4 regions of the Solibacillus sp. FSL K6-1554 genome follow, and region 4 is predicted to be linked to each of the others. Evidence: riboswitches for the same ligand, from Rfam matches in the RefSeq annotation. Region 4 holds a riboswitch; each other region holds the start of a gene.
What was found. Region 4 has a riboswitch for S-adenosylmethionine ahead of metK (methionine adenosyltransferase). Riboswitches for the same ligand answer to the same signal wherever they lie in the genome.

Region 1: linked by a shared signal. The riboswitch ahead of MHB58_RS01890 (O-acetylhomoserine aminocarboxypropyltransferase/cysteine synthase family protein) and the one ahead of metK (methionine adenosyltransferase) in region 4 are both predicted to bind S-adenosylmethionine.
Region 2: linked by a shared signal. The riboswitch ahead of metA (homoserine O-acetyltransferase MetA) and the one ahead of metK (methionine adenosyltransferase) in region 4 are both predicted to bind S-adenosylmethionine.
Region 3: linked by a shared signal. The riboswitch ahead of MHB58_RS18475 (bifunctional homocysteine S-methyltransferase/methylenetetrahydrofolate reductase) and the one ahead of metK (methionine adenosyltransferase) in region 4 are both predicted to bind S-adenosylmethionine.

Annotation. Positions count from the first base shown of each region.
Region 1 is NZ_JBBOSS010000001.1:379,107-384,030, forward strand. It holds gene MHB58_RS01875 (lysoplasmalogenase) at 1-219, opposite strand, end outside; gene MHB58_RS01880 (hypothetical protein) at 389-2,068, shown strand; gene nfsA (oxygen-insensitive NADPH nitroreductase) at 2,312-3,046, opposite strand; SAM riboswitch class I at 3,293-3,407, shown strand; gene MHB58_RS01890 (O-acetylhomoserine aminocarboxypropyltransferase/cysteine synthase family protein) at 3,524-4,828, shown strand.
Region 2 is NZ_JBBOSS010000001.1:1,902,070-1,906,993, reverse strand. It holds gene MHB58_RS09295 (ABC transporter ATP-binding protein) at 1-557, shown strand, start outside; gene metA (homoserine O-acetyltransferase MetA) at 608-1,549, opposite strand; SAM riboswitch class I at 1,706-1,813, opposite strand; gene MHB58_RS09285 (nucleoside-diphosphate sugar epimerase) at 1,886-2,629, opposite strand; gene MHB58_RS09280 (AAA domain-containing protein) at 2,645-4,924, opposite strand, start outside.
Region 3 is NZ_JBBOSS010000001.1:3,715,526-3,720,449, forward strand. It holds gene metH (methionine synthase) at 1-1,517, opposite strand, end outside; gene MHB58_RS18475 (bifunctional homocysteine S-methyltransferase/methylenetetrahydrofolate reductase) at 1,510-3,354, opposite strand; SAM riboswitch class I at 3,457-3,554, opposite strand; gene hemG (protoporphyrinogen oxidase) at 3,641-4,924, opposite strand, start outside.
Region 4 is NZ_JBBOSS010000001.1:2,949,437-2,954,360, forward strand. It holds gene MHB58_RS14615 (gamma carbonic anhydrase) at 1-479, shown strand, start outside; gene metK (methionine adenosyltransferase) at 596-1,792, opposite strand; SAM riboswitch class I at 2,056-2,171, opposite strand; gene pckA (phosphoenolpyruvate carboxykinase (ATP)) at 2,371-3,957, shown strand; gene MHB58_RS14630 (alpha/beta hydrolase family protein) at 4,067-4,870, opposite strand; gene MHB58_RS14635 (NUDIX hydrolase) at 4,854-4,924, opposite strand, start outside.

The DNA.
Region 1 (4,924 bases), 2.6 Mb from region 4:
CAATGTATAATCGCCAACCGCACAGAAAATTAAACCGATGGAGATCAGCCAATAATATGGTGATTTCACATGTACTTTTGTTAAAAGTGCAAGCGCTATAAGCAAAATCATTGGCAAAAGTTTAAAGACCATTTTTAGTGAACTATCAATCGTTTCAAAAAAGAATACATAGTACAAGCCAAGCCCGAAGAACAGTAAAATCAAAACTTTCCGTGCCATCCATTAACCCCCTGAGTAAAATATTTATATATAATTACTAAACAACCAAACTATGATTTCATAAAAATACAATATATGCTCTATTATGCCAGAAATTATGCAGTTTTACTTGTTTATGAATCTTTTTGGGAGGTTATTCGTACATAGTAAGTAAGAGAGGGTGATTGTTATGGGACAATTATTGCTAATAACGGCAATTGGATCACTTTTGATCACATTATTATTAATGCCGTTATCAAAAAAAGTTCGCAATAAGGAGCTTTCATCAAAAACATTTACGAGCTTATTCATTACGACATTTTTTGTAAGCTTTATATCAGTATTCTTAACAGTATATATTTCGAAAATCGATCTAAGCTGGACGATTTTCTTATACGTAATACCTGTTGTAGCCATTATTGGGGCAATATTTGCTGTTGGGAAGGAGCAAAAAATTAAATCAGCCATCGTGCTTGTTGGCATTATTGGGATCGGCTATTTAGTAAGTGCACCATTTTTAAATGCAAATGAAAAATTCAAATCTTCAGAGATGAAAGAAAAAACGGAAATTTCGTCGTTTGATGAGACGAAAACACCGGCAAGTGTACCGCCAAAATTTGTTAAAAACAAAATGAAGAAAGCGTTTGGACAGGTTCCAAACACGAGCTATTATGAATTAGGAAACCTGCAAATTCAAAAAGTAAATGATCAGTATGTTTACATTGCACCTGTAGAATTTTCAGGATTCTTTAAATGGTTCAACGGAAAAACAACACCTGGTTATTTCACGATGAGTGCTACAGACTCAAGCGATAATCCAAAGTTTGTGAAGGCTGAAATGAACTATGTTCCATCTGCTTATTTAAATAAAAACCTGGAGCGTCATATTCGTCTTCAAAATCCATCATTAATTTTCTACGGAGATCCGCAGCTTGAAATTGATGAGGATGGTAAACCGTATTACATCCGTTCTTACGGGGAATTTATTTCAGCACGTAACGGCTTTGATGTAAAAGGGGTTGTACTTGTTGATGCGGAGACAGGTGCAACAGAGAAAATCGCGATTGCAGATGTACCGGCATTTATTGATGGTGCGGTATCACCGGAAGCGGTAAGTTTGCAAAATAGTTATTACGGTAATTATGTGCACGGATTCTGGAACAGTCTAGTCGGTAAAAAGGATGTTAAGTTGCCGAGCGATGAAGGTACGGAAGCAAATGTAAGCCCGATCTTTATGGAAGATGGGGAAATGTATTATTTCACTGATTTTACAAGTCCGAAAGAGGGCGTTGACTCGATGCTTGGTTATGCATTAACACATGCACGTACCGGTGAAGCGACGTACTATACCGGAAATCTGGAAGAGTCTTATATGGATTCCCAAGGGGCTCTTGAAATTATCGAGAAAAAGTTCATCGAAAAAGAATGGGAAGGTGAAATGCCGATCCTTTACAACTTCTACGGTGAAGCGAGCTGGCTGTCAGCTGTACTCGATGCGAACGGATTCCTGCAAAATTACTTTATCGTGTCAGCAGCAAATCCTGAAATTTCGGCGTATGGTACAACACCAAATGAAGCGTTAAGACTTTATAAAACAGCGCTAAGTCGTGGCGGAAGTACGGTAGACGGTACTTCAAATGCTGAAGAAGCAAAGGCGACGGTAAAAGTCGTGCGTGTTTATAAAGAGCGTGTAGGTGATTTCACGATCGTATCATTCCTGGCAAATACAGGTGAAAACTTCATTGTTTCTACAGAAGTTGCACCGTTTGCAATTTACTTGCAAGAAGGCGATCAGGCGACCATTACGTATGCGAAAACAGGGGAAGATTTCCAGCCTGTGAAAGCATTGCAAATTGAAGGATTGAAATAAACAAAGAAATTTGGGCAGAAGTAGAAGTACCGCTGAATAAGAAGAAAACCCTTATTAAGAAACGGATACTTTGTAAAATTGATTGGAATGTAGGGCGACTCCAGCGGGAACAGCACGACGCCTGAGACTACAGGCTCAGGCCGTGCCCGCGGAAAGCGTCCCGGAATGGAAATCAATTTTTAACGCTCAGCAAAAAAATGCTATTTTTCTCACAGAGAAAAATAGCATTTTTGGTTTATTAGCCTACTTCCAAGTGAAACCTTGTGAAGCGAGAAACTCTTTCATATGTGGACGATTTTGTTCTACTAAGTAATCAGCCATTTGCTTCGTCCATGTTGCCGTCTTTTGATTTGAAGATCGGCTGCTGTAATAGTCTTCCATAATCCCATCATACTCATCTAGAAGCGTATCGTATTGATCAACGTCATAGCCATTTTCATGCAATACCGCAGCTACTGGTAAGCGCGGTTTTGTTTCATTGCGTTTTGTCGGTGTACCAATCGTCATCGCAAATAGCGGGAAAACATATTCCGGTAAATTGAACAGCTCGCTAATTTCCTTAGGATTTGTACGGGCACCGCCAATATAGCAAATGCCATAACCCATTGATTCTGCTGCAATAACAAAGTTTTGCGCAAATAATGCAACATCTGCTACACCTACAAGCACGTTTTCAGCCGTGTCAGCAGAAATATCGACTCCGTGCTTTTGACCAGCTACCTGCAAACGTTTGAAATCTACGCAAAACAAGAAAGAGGCACCAGCTGTTTTGAATTGGAATTCGTTTTTAGACAGTTCACCCAGCTTAGTTTTCTTTTCTTCATCCGTTACCCAGATAACACTGTATGCCTGCACAAAATGCGAGCTTGCCGCCATTTGTGCTGTTTCGATTAAATCGATGACAGTTTCTTTTGAAATTTCCTCACCTGTATATTTGCGAACAGATGTGTGACTGCGTAATAATTCTTTTGTATTCACGTGAACATCTCCCTTTTATGTAATAAAAATCTTAATGGTATATCCTTCAAGCTTATTTTAGTCAATATTTTAGTTGAAGTCGATTATAAGCGTCTATTCAATTCATAGGGAGGAAATTTTTGCATATCGTTAAATACAGATAAGAGTAATCAGAATAGAAATCTGAAAATTTTAATTTTTTTGTGTTGACATATCGGATTAGTATGTTTTATACTGAGACTCAACGATGGAACACAAATCACATAACTCTTATCAAGAGCGGCGGAGGGAATAGGCCCTGAGATGCCCGGCAACCAGTAAGTGATGAACTGACTAAGGTGCTAAATCCTACAAAATGGACAATCATTTTGAAAGATAAGAGGAGGCAAACTTGCTCATGCGCAACCCTCTTCTTAACTGAAGAGGGTTTTTTTCATTTAAAAAATCCTCCTCAAAAACACCGATTTCACCATCGATTAAATTTTTGGGGGTATTAAAATGACAAATTTAAGACCAGAAACATTATTATTACACGGGGGTCAAAAGCCAGACCCGGAAACAGGAGCAATTGCAGTTCCGGTTTACCGTACAACGGCCTATGCATTTAATGACACAGCTCATGCGCAACGTCTATTTGCATTACAGGAAACAGGCAATATTTATTCAAGAATTATGAACCCGACAGTCGGGGCATTTGAGGAACGGGTTGCTTTATTAGAAGGGGGCACAGCTGCAGTAGGGCTTTCATCTGGCGCAGCAGCAGTAGCATTTTCTATTTTAAACGTAGCCGGTGCAGGGGATGAAATTGTAGCGGCAGGTTCACTTTACGGTGGGACATATAATTTATTCGCGACAACATTGCCTCGCTACGGCATTACAGTAAAATTCGTAGATGAATCAAATCCTGAGAATTTCCAAGCGGCAATCACTGATAAAACGAAGGCAATCTTCGCAGAAATTATCGGAAATCCAAGCTTGAAAGTACTGGATATTGAAGCGGTAGCAAACATCGCTCATGACAATGGTCTTCCTTTATTAATCGACAGCACATTTGCTTCCCCATATGGAAGTAATCCGATTGAATTCGGCGCGGATGTTGTCATTCATTCTGCAACAAAATGGATTGGCGGTCATGGAACGACGATCGGCGGGATTGTCGTTGATGCCGGTAAATTCGACTGGACACAAGGAAGACATCCAGGGTTTACAGAACCCGATACTTCATACCACGGTCTAAGATACGGAATTGACACAGCAGGCGCTGCATTTGCGACAAAGCTTCGTGTTCAACTATTGCGTGATTTTGGTCCAACATTATCTGCTGACGCGGCATTTAATTTCCTGCAAGGACTTGAAACGCTTCATTTGCGTATTGTCCGACACAATGAAAATACACAGAAAGTTGCCGAGTATTTAAGAAACCACCCATTTGTGGAGTACGTGAATTACAACGGCTTTGAAGATTTTGCGACACATGATTTAGCGAAAAAGTATTTGAAAAACGGCTTCGGATCAATCATTACGTTCGGAATTAAAGGCGGACGTGAAGCTGGCCGCCAAGTAATCGATAACGTGGAATTGTTCTCACATGTAGCGAACGTTGGCGATGCCCGTTCATTAATTATTCATCCTGCGAGCACAACACACCAACAGTTATCTGCGGAAGAATTAAAAACTGCCGGCGTATCGGAAGAGCTCATTCGCTTATCGATCGGGTTAGAAGCAGCGGAAGATATTATCGCGGATTTAGAGCAGGCATTAGCGAAAGTTGCAGCGGAAGTTGGAGTAGAAACAAACGCATAATGCTTTAAAAAAAGGCTTAGCTTTTCCCATTCGAAAAGCTAAGCAATTTTTAGAAAATTAATCCCTACTATTTTTATAAGTTTTATTGACAAATTA
Region 2 (4,924 bases), 1.0 Mb from region 4:
AACTGCGGACACGGATCGGCTGGGTCAGCAATGCGATGATCGATAACTTCAACTGGCAGGATAATGCAATTGAAATCGTGCTCAGCGGAAAATTCGGTGCCCTTCGCCTTTTCAATGATGTGACGGAAGAAGAAATTGACCATGCGGTTTCTATTATGAAGCATTTTCACTGTGACCATTTAGCAAATAAATCATTCGAGCATTTGTCTCAAGGTGAACGGCAGCGTGTTCAAATAGCAAGGGCCATTATGGCTGATCCGGAAATCTTAATATTGGATGAGCCATGTGGCGGTCTGGACTTAATCGAACGGGAAAACTTGCTGCAAACAATAGAACAGATTGCACAGGCAGAAAACGGCCCTACCCTAATTTACGTGACGCATCATGTAGAAGAAATACTTCCTTGTTTTAGCCATGTACTTTTAATGAAAGACGGAAAAAATGTCGAAGCCAATGCACGCGAAGTTGTTTTAACAGACGAATTATTAAGCGATTTCTTCGGGCGGGAAATTAGTTTGCAGATTGAACGCGAACGTGCCTGGGTCGCAATTAAATAAAACGAACCAGCAGGAGTCCATCTCTTGCTGGTTCGTTTCATTTATAAGCATTAAATATGATATTCAATATTTTCATCGACGTAATGCCATTCATACGGCGTTTCTTGGTATACGTAGTAGTTCAGCCAGTTGTAGAACAACAGATGCGAATGGGCACGCCAAACATTTTTCGGTGCCTGCAACGGGTCGTTATTCGGGAAATAGTTGATCGGAATTTCCGTATTGTCCGGATCTTTCTCAATATCTCGGAAGTACTCATCCGATAAAGTCGTTGCATCATATTCCAGATGCCCTGTAATCATAATATGTTTATTGTTTTTCGATTGAACGATAAACACGCCTGCATCATCCGAATAGCTTAATAGTCGCAAGTCAGGGTGTGCCCGCACTTCATCAATTGAAACCGACGTGTGGCGTGAATGCGGTGCCACATACTCATCACTGAATCCCCGCACTAAATCTACTGTTAAATCCGTAATCACATGGGAATAAACACCGGAGCATTTCTTCGGCAATTCGAATTTTCCAATGCCAAAATGGTGATACAAGGCAGCTTGGGCGCCCCAACATATATACATAATCGAAGTGACATGTTCATCTGCCCAGTCCATAACATGCGTAATCTCATTCCAGTAGCCAACATCTTCAAAATCCATTTTCTCTACTGGCGCTCCTGTAATAATGAGCCCATCAAAGCGACGGTGCTTCACTTGGTCGAACGTTCGGTAAAATGTATCTAAATGCGATTTGGAAACATTTTTTGATTCGTATGTAGCCGTGTTTAAAAATGTCACATCTACCTGTAATGGTGTATTACCGAGTAAGCGCAGCAACTGCAGTTCGGTTTTCTCTTTTTCAGGCATTAGATTAAACACTAAAATATTTAATGGTCGAATTTGTTGTGTTTTCGCACGGTCTTCCTCCATGACGAAAATCTTCTCTTTTCTAAGCAGCTCACCCGCCGGTAAATGTTTCGGGATATTAATCGGCATTCCACTTTCCCCCTCATAAACTTTTTCAACAATCTTTTAATAATCTGTAGTTTTCAGGCAATGCATTGTTTTATGAATGAAACAAACTGTTCCAGAACAATATAAAAAGCCCCTCTCATTCCAGCAAAACAGAAATGAGAGGGGCCTTTTTACCCGTTCTTATCTGCCAAGGTTCACACCTTGCTGGAAGTAGCACCTTTCTAGTTGAACTAGAGGTTGCTGAAGCATCATAAGGCCAAGTCCCTCCGCTTCTCTTGATAAGACTATTAAATTGTCATTAGTGTATCATGTACTTTATAATTTTGCAATAATTCTAAAAATATTATTTCACGCTTACTACAACTGTTCTTTTTCTATATTGAATAACATTGTCTCCAGCTGTTCATCCCATACACGTGTCAATGTATTGTATACCCGCATAAAATGTCTGTTTTCCTTTTGATCGAAAAGCAAAAAACATAGGACCGGTATATCATTAATCTGGATCGATTCCGTCGAAACAACACTCGTTATATAGTGCGGTACTTCATCTTCCGCCACCGGTTGTTCGGAAAGTCGCTGTTGTATGAAATCAATCAGCACTCTCTCTTCAATTGCTTCGATTTCTTCTGTTTCGATTGTCGGGAAAGGCTCCGGAAACTCTTCCAAATCCGCAAATTCCTCCAGGTCACCCTCCAATGGCTGCTCATGGATCGGGCTGTATTGAATAAAATAACTTGTTTCTTCAAGCTCCTCTTCAAAAATGCCCGATTCCAGCTGTGCCTTACCCTTAGCGGTAAGTGCAAATTCCTGTTCCTTCACAATCATACCCAGTCGTAACATTTTATTCGTCAAATCATGAATAAATAACGGTTCCACTAACAAAATTTCGGCTAATAACTCAACATTTTTCAGCTTTGCCTTCTCAAATGAAATGAGCATCATCTTCATTAAAATATCCATCGCATTGCGCATCACCGGATGATATTTTACTTCCAATGTGTGAATCGGAATAGCATATTGCATTTGCTTTTTTATTTCAATGGACGGGTTTTGGATGAGTTCTTTCTGCAGCTGTAAAACTGTACTTTGTAAATCCATTCAATCCCCCTGTTTCTACACAGCATAATAGCCGTCTTGCTCTTTTACTGTCGTTAATACATGGGCATACATATCCCGTGTTTTCGCGCTTTTAGGACGCTTTGTGAACATTTCAGTACTGCCGATCATGATCAGCAGTTCCCTTGCGCGGGATAATGCAACATTAAGGCGGCGGTAATCTTTCGCAAACCCGATTTCTCCGCGCTCATTGTCATGGTTCCGCACCATGCTGACGATAATCACATCCATCTCCATCCCTTGGAATTTATCGACTGATCCTGTACGGATGTGTAAATGCGGTACACTGATTTCCTGTTCGATCAAACGGTTGATGCGTTTTACTTGCTCCGCGTAGAAAGAAATAACGCCAACCGATTTTAATGCGTCCTGCGGAATGAATCCTTGTGCTTTCGCTTGTTCTGTCGCTGCATTCAATTCAAGTAGCTGCTGTTTAATTTGTTCCAGCTCAGCCAAATTAAAAAGACTCGAACCTTCTTTCATACGCTCTTCAAAATACGGCTTATCATTTGGAATATCGAGCCATAGTAAATGGTGTTTCCTCGAAATTTTGGATGTTTCAAGGAAATGGTCACGTACAGCATCCGAATCCTCTAACCCGCATTGCAGCTGTTCGGATTCATTTTCGTAAAACGGTGTGATAGTTGACATAATATTTTTATGCATACGATATTGAAGTGCGAGCATTGTTTTGTTTTGTGACGGCAGATTGTTATAAAGTCGCTCGAACAATGATTCTTCCAGTAACTTTTCAAGCTCCCGTTTTTCTTCAAATGTTGTACTTTCCTTCACAACTTGCTCCAATGTCTCTTCAAACGTCGCATCCCCGACAAGTGGCGGCAGCTGGTGATGATCCCCAACTAAAATGATTTTGGCACCTTTTAACATCGGCAGTAACAGTTCAGGTGGTGTTGCTTTCGAAACTTCGTCAATAATGACAACATCAAATGTCGGATAGTTGTCCATAAACTCTTTATTCGCTGAAGCAACACATGTTGTTCCGATGACATTGGCGTGTTTCACATACAGTTTGCGGATTTCCTCCAAGTCATGGGCATTGGCATTTTTCAATAAGCCGTGCCATTCGTTTTGAAGTTCCGCTGTTACCGGAAGCAAACTAATTTTCACTTCTAGAGTCGCAATCTGTTCAGTAAGCTGTTCGATCTTTTCGTTTACTTCGATGATCGCTAGCTCAGGGTTCTGCTTTGTCAGCTGCTCCAGTTCTGTCCGGCGTTTTTCAAGCTGGACGCCTTCGCTGTTGATCCCTTTAAAGCGAACTGTTAACTGTTCGACAGTCTCAGTACCAAGGGCAATCTGTTCATTTAAAACTGCCAGCTCCTCCGCCTTTTTGTTCAGTTGAAGCTCCACTTTTTCACGGTTTTGGCGCTGTGTTTCAGTTTTCATCTGATCCAGTTCATTTGTTGCGAGCAGTTCTTCCAGCTCATCCGTTGTATGGGTCAGCATAATCGATGGATCAATTTTTTCATTGATCGCATCCATTTGGGATTTTACCGCTGTTGCCTCTTCTTCCAATTGCTGAAGATGCTGTGCCTTCACATCATTTTGCTCTTTAAACTGAAGAATAATTTCTTCTTTCAGCTTTTCGAAAATGAGCACCGTTTCACGGATTGCATCCATATATTTATTGTTCAGCTGCTCGATATATTGCATGCGCAAATGAATGCCCTGAATGGAGCGGGTTCCGTTTTGGGCATTTACGCGACGGTCCCGAAAAGCGATGCTAAGCTTCGTCAAAAACTCCTGAATCTCTTCAAGGGTATAATGATGGCCCATATCCAGCCTATCCGGTGTTACATGAATACCTAACGCCGTTTCACTGTAATGCAATGCCTTTTCCAGACGTTCCTTCACATCTTTAATCGGTTTATACTGCTCCATTTGCGGCTGAATTCGATCAAGCGCTGTAAGTAAACGGTCCATTGCATAGTTCCGGCGAATATTGTATTCACTCATGAACTCTTCAATTTCATATACCTTTTTCAACGATGTGATTTTATCTACGAGCAAATCATACTGTGACGTTTCATTTGCCTTTTCGATATGCGTGTTGATCCCATTAAAGCGCTGCTGGAAGTTTTCAAGTTGCGCTTTATAGTGACTTTGCTTAAGTTGCTGCTGGAAGTTTTCTCTCGCTTCTTTTAACTGTTGCGCTTGTTCAGTCAGTTGTTCGACAGTCGAGCCGTCTTTTAATTGCTGTTCAAAATTCGCAACGGTTTCTGCTACTGTGCTCTGTGTTGCCTGCAGTTTTTCCAGTTT
Region 3 (4,924 bases), 770 kb from region 4:
CCTACCGGGAACATTAACGGGTCAAAGATAATGTCTTCTGCTGACAAGCCCCATTTTTCTGTTAACAGCTTATAAGAACGCTTCGCTACTTCAAGCTTTTGCTCACGTGTAATAGCCATTCCAGTTTCATCAATCGTACCGACAACAAGTGAAGCCCCATATTTTTTCACTAGTGGCATAACAGCATCGAAACGCTCTTCTCCATCTTCCAAGTTAATCGAGTTAATAATGGCCTTCCCTTGCGAAAACTTCAGTGCGACTTCCATTACTTTTTCATCTGTAGAGTCAATCACGAGCGGCACTTTAACTTTTTTCACAACTTCCTGCATGAAGTTTTTCATATCTTCTACTTCATCACGGTCAGGGTTTGCTAAACAAATATCGATGACATGCGCCCCGTTTTTTACTTGTGCACGTGCAATTTCTGCAGCTTCTTCAAATTTCCCGTCAACAATCAGGTTTTTGAATTTACGTGAGCCAATTACATTCGTACGCTCCCCGATAAATAACGGACGCATCGATTCATCATATTGCAATGGCTCGATACCTGATACGACATGTCCGTGCGTTACATCTTTCGGCTCGCGTGGTTTATAGCCATCTACAGCTTCGCGGATTGCCGCGATATGTGCTGGCGTTGTACCACAGCAGCCGCCGACGATGTTCAACCAGCCTTTTTCTGCAAAGCCTTGCAGTTTTTTCGATAATGACTCCGGTGTTTCATGATAGCAGCCTTCCTCGTCCGGTAAACCGGCATTCGGATAACAGCTAATATATCCATTTGAAAGCTCTGCCAATGAACGGATATGATCGGTCATAAATTCCGGACCTGTTGCACAGTTCAGTCCGACAGACAACGGCTTAATATGCTCAATAGAAATATAAAATGCTTCGATTGATTGCCCGGCAAGCGTTGTTCCCATTGGCTCAATTGTTCCTGAAATCATGACAGGCAGCTCTTTGCCAAGTTCCTCAAATGCACGGTGAATGGCAATCGTTCCCGCTTTAACATTGAGCATATCCTGGGAAGTCTCCATTAAGAGCAGATCCGCCCCAGCTTCGATTAGCGCTTTTGCCTGTATATAAAAGTTTTCTTCCAACTCTTCAAATGTAATACCGCCTGTTACCGACAATGTTTTTGTAGTAGGTCCGATTGCACCTGCGACAAAGCGCGGCCATTCTGGTGTCGAAAACTCTTTTGCCGCCTCTAGTGCAATTTTAACCGCCCGCTTATTAATTTCAACCGCCTTGTCACCTAAGTCATATTCATCCAATACGAGTGGTGTACCGCCAAACGTATTGGTACAAATAATATCAGCGCCAGCAGCTAAATATTCACGGTGGATTTTACCCAATACATCAGGTCTTGTCAGCACCAGGTTTTCATTACAACCGTCTAAGTCTTCTCCGCCAAAATCTTCATATGTTAGGTTTTCTGCCTGAAGCATCGTCCCCATGGCACCATCGATGATAAGTATTCTTTTTTGTAATTGCTCATGAATCGGGTGATTATACATTCGACTGAACTCCTTTACTTTCCACATCATATTGTTTTACATAGTCCATTAATTCCAGCGTCATATCATAGCGTAAAAACGGTGTAATTAAATAAATACCGTTAAAGTATTCACACGCTGTATCGAGCAGCTCTTTAGCAATCGCAATTCCTTCTGCTGTCGATGCTTCCTTGTCATCCCCACAGGCAGCCATGCGCGCAAGTACTTCATCGGACAGTTTAATGCCCGGTACTTCATGATGTAAAAATTCCGCGCTGCGTGAAGATGTTAGTGGCATAATCCCGATATAAATCGGTGTTTCCAAATGCTTCGTCGCCTCATAGATTTCGATAATCTTTTCTTTCGTATAAACCGGCTGTGAAATAAAGTAATCTGCTCCATGCTCGATTTTCTTTTCTAAACGGGCTACAGCACGGTCCAGTACACGAACATTCGGATTAAAGGCAGCGGCTACCGAGAAATTTGCCTGTTTACGCAGCGATTTCCCAGTAAAAGAACCACCTTTATTTAACTGCTTAATTAGAGAAATCAGTTCCATTGATGAAACATCATATACGCTCGTCGCCCCCGGGAAATCCCCTACTTTTGTCGGGTCTCCTGTCACGACAAGAATATCATGAAGTTCCAGTGCATCAAGTCCCATTAAATGTGACTGAAGCCCAATTAAATTTCGGTCACGGCATGTCAAATGCGGCAATGAACGAATTCCTTGCTCTTTTAAAATCGCAGCCATCGCGATATTACTGATGCGCGGTGAAGCAAGTGAGTTATCAGCCATCATAATGACATCGGCTCCTGCTTTAGATAACTGTTTTGCCCCTTCTACAAATCCGTCAATTTCCAGATGACGTGGCGTATCCAGTTCCACTATAACTGAACGTTCACGTTTTGCTTTTTCGTGGAGCGGCTCCTGTTTGCGTGGCTCCGGAATTCGGACAAATTGTGTAGACCTGTGTTTTTCTTCCTTCGTTTCAATTGGCTGCATATTCGCCAAACGTTTTTTTACGGCTGCAATATGCTTCGGTGTCGTCCCGCAGCATCCGCCAATTAAACGGACACCTTGGTTTACGAGTTCAACTGCTGCACGTGCGAAATAATCGGTTTCCGACTCATAAACTACTCGACCATCTTCAATGTCCAATAATGATGCATTCGGATAAGCTGATAAAAAAGCTTTATTCGGTAAATTAACCCCTTCAAATGCCTGAATTGTATGGAAAGGACCTAATCGGCAGTTACTCCCAACAATATCTGCACCTAACCTTTCCAAGTCTTGAAACGCTTCATTTAACGTCATTAAATTTTGAAGGACACCCGGTTCCTGCATCGTCACTTGAGCAATGATCGGCAAATCGGTCATCGAACGTAATAGATGGACACAATGCGATAATTCTTCAAAATCGTAATACGTTTCCAATAAAAATCCATCCGGTTCACCTGCTAGTAATACTTCCGCCTGTTCTTGGAACGCTGCTAAAATTTCATCTAATGTTGCATCACTTTTACGAATTCCCCGAATACCACCGATTGTTGCCAGAACATATTGCCCATCCAGGGAAGCTGCCCGCTTTGCGATCTTTAACGCTGCTTCATTAAACTCCTTCACACGATTTTCATAACCATAACGTGCAAGCTTAATGCGGTTAGCTCCATATGTATTGGTCTGAATAATATCTGCACCTGCCGCAATATATTCACTATGAATTTTCTCTATAATATCAGGACGGGCAATATTCATTTCTTCATGGCAATAATCCAACCCATATGAATAAAGAAGTGTCCCGATTGCTCCGTCGGCTGTTAAAACCCGTGTTTGTAATTCTTCAAGTAAACCCATTGCCTTCACTCCATCATTTACAGTATTTTCAGTATTTTAACGATACAAAAAAGCCTTCTTTCATTAAAGAAAAGAAGGCATAGTAGTTATCGACTTAATCCCTTCTCATCTTCTGGCATTCGCCACTGGATTTAGCACCTGACTTAATGTTGGTTGCTGAAGTTTCATCGGGCCAGTCCCTCGACTTCTCTTGATAAGAAATAATATGAATTTTTGAAATATTTAAATGAATCATAACGTTATCTAATACGTCCGTCAATACCCTTTAGCTGAATGAAGTATTTTTTTACATAATTCGACTAATAATGTGTTCAGCTGTTTTTTTGCCGTTTTGAATACAAGCACCGATTCCTACTCCGAAATAGGCACATCCTGCTAATAGAACATTCGGGTAATCCGTTGCCAGTTGCTGTATAACTTTTGATAAGGCTTCATTATGCGCCAAATCATAGCGCGGCATTTGGTCAATCCACTTTGTTACATTAATGACAGTTGGATCCGCTTCAACACCTAAGCTGAGACGAATGTCTTCCAATGCAACTTTTGTCAGTTCTTCATCTGACATGGCTGCCAACTCTTCATAGCGCGGATTAATATCTTTATAAAACAAGCGAACGAGTAAATTGCCTTCTGCTGACGTATGCTTCCATTTACGGCTCGTCCATGTCGATGCATTACAAATTAAATCACTATTATGCGAAACGATAAAGCCGGTACCATCAGCCGGTAATATATCGTCCGGTACATCAAAGCCAACATACATCGTTAAAGTAGATGCCGTCGTGAACTTTTTCAGCTGTTCCTCTAATGAATTATCCTGTATTACATAATGTACCGTCTCATTTGGAACGGCCAGTACAACAATATCTGCCAATATTGTTTCATCTTCCAGCACGACTTCATATTGCTCACCTTTTTTTAGAATTTGCTTTGTTACTGTCTTTCTCATGAATTCAACTTCCGGCAGCTGTTCTTCTAAACGATTGATTAATGCTGATAAACCCGGACGGAAAGAAATAAACTTCTTATTCGCAGCTTTTTCGAATTGCTCGCGATGTGCCTCGAAGCCTTTAATAATCGATCCGTAGTTGTTTTTATAATCCACTAAATACGGCAATGTAGATGCCAGGCTTAATTGATATAAATCGCCTGAATAAACTCCTGCCAATACTGGGGCAATTTGCTTTCGAACAATTTCTTCACCTAAAAAATATTCTAAAAACGTACCGATAGAGCTTTCTTTAGTAAATTTAGTATTCGGGATTTCTAAATCTTGAAGGGCCCTCTTCTTTCCTTCTTCTGAAATTAACGTACTTGACATGAGCGATTCTACACTCATCGGAATACCGAATGTCGAACCTGCCGGAATAGCATGCAGCTCGTTATTCGTATGAATGTAGGAAATACCTGTTTCGTTATAGACAAGCTCTGATTCAAAATTAAGCTCCTTAACAAGCTCCAATACCCCTGGATGGCGTGCTACAATTGAATCAGCCCCTGTTTCCATAATAAACCCTTTATCGTATTCGGAATGAATTTTTCCGCCTAAATATGCGTTCTTTTCAATCAG
Region 4 (4,924 bases):
TTCACCCTTCTGCATTCATTGCAGACTATGCCACAATTACCGGTGATGTAACAATCGGTGCCGAAACTTCAATTTGGTTTAACACGGTAATTCGTGGCGATGTAAACAAAACTATAATTGGTGACCGTGTCAGTATCCAGGATTTGAGCTGCCTTCACCAAAGTCCCGCTGCCCCTCTCATTATTGAAGACGAAGTAACAGTAGGTCATCAAGTTACATTACATAGCTGTACAATTAAAAAACGCGCTTTAGTTGGTATGGGTTCCATCATACTGGACGGGGCTGTTATAGGCGAGGGTGCATTTATTGGTGCCGGCAGTCTTGTACCACCGGGAAAAGTGATTCCTCCCAATTGTTTAGCGATGGGTCGCCCAGCAAAAGTCGTACGTGAAGTGACAGCAGAAGATCGCGCAGATATGGATCGGATAATTTCAGAATATGTGGCAAAAGGGCAATACTATAAATCACTTCAAAAATAATTTAACAGTCATTCCCCTCTTTGAATCTTATAAATCTATACCTTGTTAAAAAGAAATCTTATATAAGATCATAAAAAAGGAGCTATCCATTAAACTGGATGCTCCTTTTTATTATATTAAATTCCTGCTTTAGCTTTCAATTCAGCCGCTTTATCCGTACTTTCCCATGGCACATTTAAATCTGTGCGACCGAAATGTCCGTATGCTGCTGTTTGCTTATAAATCGGACGACGTAAATCAAGCATTTTAATAATGCCCGCAGGACGTAAATCAAATAGCTCACGTACCCAGTTCACGATTTTTGATTCTTCTACTTTTCCTGTACCGAATGTATCAACCGCGATTGATACAGGTTGTGCAACACCGATTGCATACGCCAGTTGCACTTCAGCACGGTCAGCTAGGCCAGCTGCTACAATGTTTTTAGCAACATAACGTGCTGCATATGCTGCAGAGCGGTCAACTTTTGTCGCATCCTTACCGGAGAATGCTCCGCCACCATGACGCGCATAGCCGCCGTAAGTATCAACAATAATTTTACGACCTGTAAGACCTGCATCTCCTTTAGGCCCGCCGATTACGAAACGACCTGTTGGGTTGATGAAGTATTTTGTTGCTTCATCCAATAATTGAGCAGGAACAACCGGTTTAATAACGTGCTCTTTAATATCTGTTTGAATTTGTTCTAATGTTGCTTCTTCATCATGCTGTGTTGAAATAACGATTGTATCCACACGAACAGGTTCATTGTTTTCATCATATTCGATTGTTACTTGTGTTTTACCATCCGGACGTAAATATTCCAATTCTCCTGATTTACGTACTTCTGTTAAACGACGTGCTAATTTATGAGCTAAAGAAATTGGCATCGGCATTAATTCCGGTGTTTCGTTACATGCATAGCCGAACATTAATCCTTGGTCGCCTGCACCGATTGCTTCCAGTTCATCATCCGTCATTGAACCTTCACGTGCTTCCAATGCTTGGTCAACACCTTGTGCAATGTCAGGTGATTGCTCTCCTACAGCTACTAGTACTGCAAGGTTTTCCGCATCAAAGCCGTACTTACCGCGTGTGTAGCCGATTTCTGCCACTGTATCACGGATAATTCCTTTCATATCTACATAAGTAGAAGTTGTAATCTCACCAGATACTAGTACTAAGCCTGTTGTTACCGTAGTTTCACAAGCTACACGTGCATTTGGATCTGCAGCTAAAATAGCGTCTAAAATGGCATCCGAAATTTGGTCACAAATTTTATCCGGATGTCCTTCCGTTACACTTTCTGATGTAAACAGTCGACGATTTGTCATGTCATTTCCTCCTAAATCACTTTGGCAATTGTTTTTTATTGATACGGTACTCATTACCCATGTCCGTTATATAAAGCAATTACGCTAATGCGTATCTACCTTTTAACGTCAAGCTATATTTGCTTTAACACGAGGGTCTGAAAGGCTGTAACTATATAATTTTCGCTCAGCACGAAATTGTAAAACAAAATAAAAAAAATCCTTTCTCTCATAGCCGTGTTCATCACACGTGAGGAAAGGATATTACGTTTCGTTACCTTTCACTCTTATCGTTCAAGGGAATTTTTGCCCTTGCATCAGGTTGGCACCAACACGTATAAAATATACGCAGGTTGCCGGGTTTCATAGGGCCTGCCCCTCCACCAGCTCGGGATAAGAGTATCCGTTCAATTAAACATCTTACGCAAAAAAACAAGTGCTGTCAACAAATTTTGACGTATTTCGCAATGTTTAAAATTCCGGAAAAAATAATTTGCAATTAGTATAGATTATTTCACTTAATGTGTTATACTATTTTTGAATTAGGAATCAACTCCCCTCTATAAGGGAATACTATAAAAAAGGATGGTATTTAATAGATGAATTCGGTAGAAATTGCTAACGAGCTGAAAGAACTTTTAAACGGGGAAAACATCAAAACTCAATTATCTGTTCCACAATTAGTTGAAAAAGCTACATCACGCGGAGAAGCCGTGCTGACTGTTGAAGGTGCATTACGTGCCCAAACAGGAAAATACACTGGCCGTTCTCCAAAAGATAAATATATAGTAAAAGAAGAAATTTGCAACAATAAAATCGATTGGGGCAAAGTTAACCGTCCGATTTCTGCAGAGGTATTTGATAAACTTTATGTGAAAGTTGTAAATTACTTAAAAGAACGTGACGAGTTATATGTATTCAACGGTTTTGCAGGTGCAGACAAAGAGTCTCAATTATCCATTAAAGTAATTAATGAATATGCTTGGCATAATCTATTCTGTCATCAATTGTTCATCCGCCCAACAGCAGACGAATTGGCTAAACATGTTGCCGAGTTTACAATCGTATCTGCGCCAAACTTCAAAGCAGATCCTGAAGTAGACGGTACAGGATCGGAAACATTCATTATAACATCTATTGAAAAGAAAATCATCTTAATCGGCGGAACTGAGTACGCAGGTGAAATGAAGAAGTCAATCTTCGGTATTATGAACTACTTATTGCCTGAACAAGGTATCTTCCCAATGCATTGCTCTGCAAACGTTGGTGAAGGTGGCGATGTTGCATTATTCTTCGGTCTATCTGGTACGGGAAAAACAACTTTATCTGCTGATAAAGATCGTAAATTAATCGGTGACGATGAGCACGGTTGGTCTGATAACGGCGTATTCAACATTGAAGGTGGATGCTATGCAAAAACAATCAACCTATCTGCTGAAAATGAGCCGGAAATTTATAATGCAATTCGCTTTGGTTCAGTACTGGAAAACGTTGCGGTAGATCCTGAAACACGCGAATGCGACTATGCTGACGGTTCATTAACAGAAAATACACGTGTCGCTTACCCTATCGACTATATTGACAATATTGTGTTACCATCAGTAGCAGGTCATCCAAATACAATCGTCTTCTTAACAGCCGATGCATTTGGTGTATTACCTCCTATTTCTAAATTGACAAAAGAGCAGGCAATGTATCACTTCCTAAGTGGTTTCACATCAAAACTTGCCGGCACAGAACGTGGTGTAACAGAGCCAGAACCAGTATTCTCTACATGCTTCGGTTCTCCATTCCTACCGCTTGCTGCAACAGTTTATGCAGAGCAATTAGGTAAGAAAATTGATGAGCACGGTTCACAAGTTTTCCTAGTAAACACTGGTTGGACTGGTGGCGAATATGGTGTAGGCAGCCGTATGAAGCTTTCTTATACACGTGCAATGGTTCGTGCTGCAATCGATGGTAAATTAAATAACGTTGAGACAACTCAAGATGCAGTATTTGGATTAAACATTCCAGTAGCCGTTGAAGGTGTACCATCTAGCGTATTAAATCCTCGTGATGCATGGGCAGATAAAGCTGCATATGACAAAAAAGCTGCTGAACTTGCTGATCTGTTCAAAAATAACTTCACGAAATTCGAGAATGTTGATGAAGCAATCGTTCAAAAAGGCGGCCCATTAGTATAATTTACTAATGACCAACTTTATTCAATCAAAAACAAACAGCATTTTCCTCTATGGGGAAAATGCTGTTTTTACTTTGTATAAAATAAGGTTTTCCCTTATTATTTTTTTCCTAGTTCTGTTCAGACTTCTTACTTTCTTGGCGTTTCATCCAATTACATAAGTTTTTCACAGTGTCACGGTTCAAGTCTGGAGGATAATGATGCTTTAATCCGGATGAGAACCATGTCTCAACAGATTTTCCTTCCTTTTTTAAGTACTGCTCTAGTTTATAGGCATGCTCAATATCCACATGCTGATCTTCTGTACCATGAATTATGAGTACCGGAGTTTGAAGTTTTTCGATTTCAAGTAGTGGTGTCCGGTCATCATAGTTTTCCGGTACTTTATTTGGTGTACCGCCAACAATCCTTTTCAAGCCGCGCCGCATATCCACCCGCTCCCAATATGTTGCTGTCGCATCCGATACACCTGCCCATGTTACGAGCGATTTAATATCATCACGTAAAATCGCTGTCCACAATACCATTAATCCACCACGGGAAAAACCATACAGATTCACTTTGTCCACTTGAATAAAATGCTTCAGTACTTCTATACCGTTAATTGCATCATAACGGTCATCACCGGCAAATTCATCCTTACCTTCTCCCCCGCGATTTCCGCGATAGTACGGAGCAAATACTACAAAGCCTTGCATCGCAAATTGGGCAATACGTGCCGGTCTCACCATACCGATTGATTGGAGCCCCCCACGCAAATATAAAAGCGCTTCATATGTACCAGCCGCTTGTGGACGTGCCAATAATCCTTTTACACGCAGGCCTTGTGACCAATACGTAATTTCATCTAATCGGATATGGGGATTCGGTGATGGGTAATTGCGTATCGAAAAAATCTTACCATTGTCGTTCATGATTTTTCACTTCCTGCAACATCTTTTTCATTCCTGCATCCCGCATATAGAAAC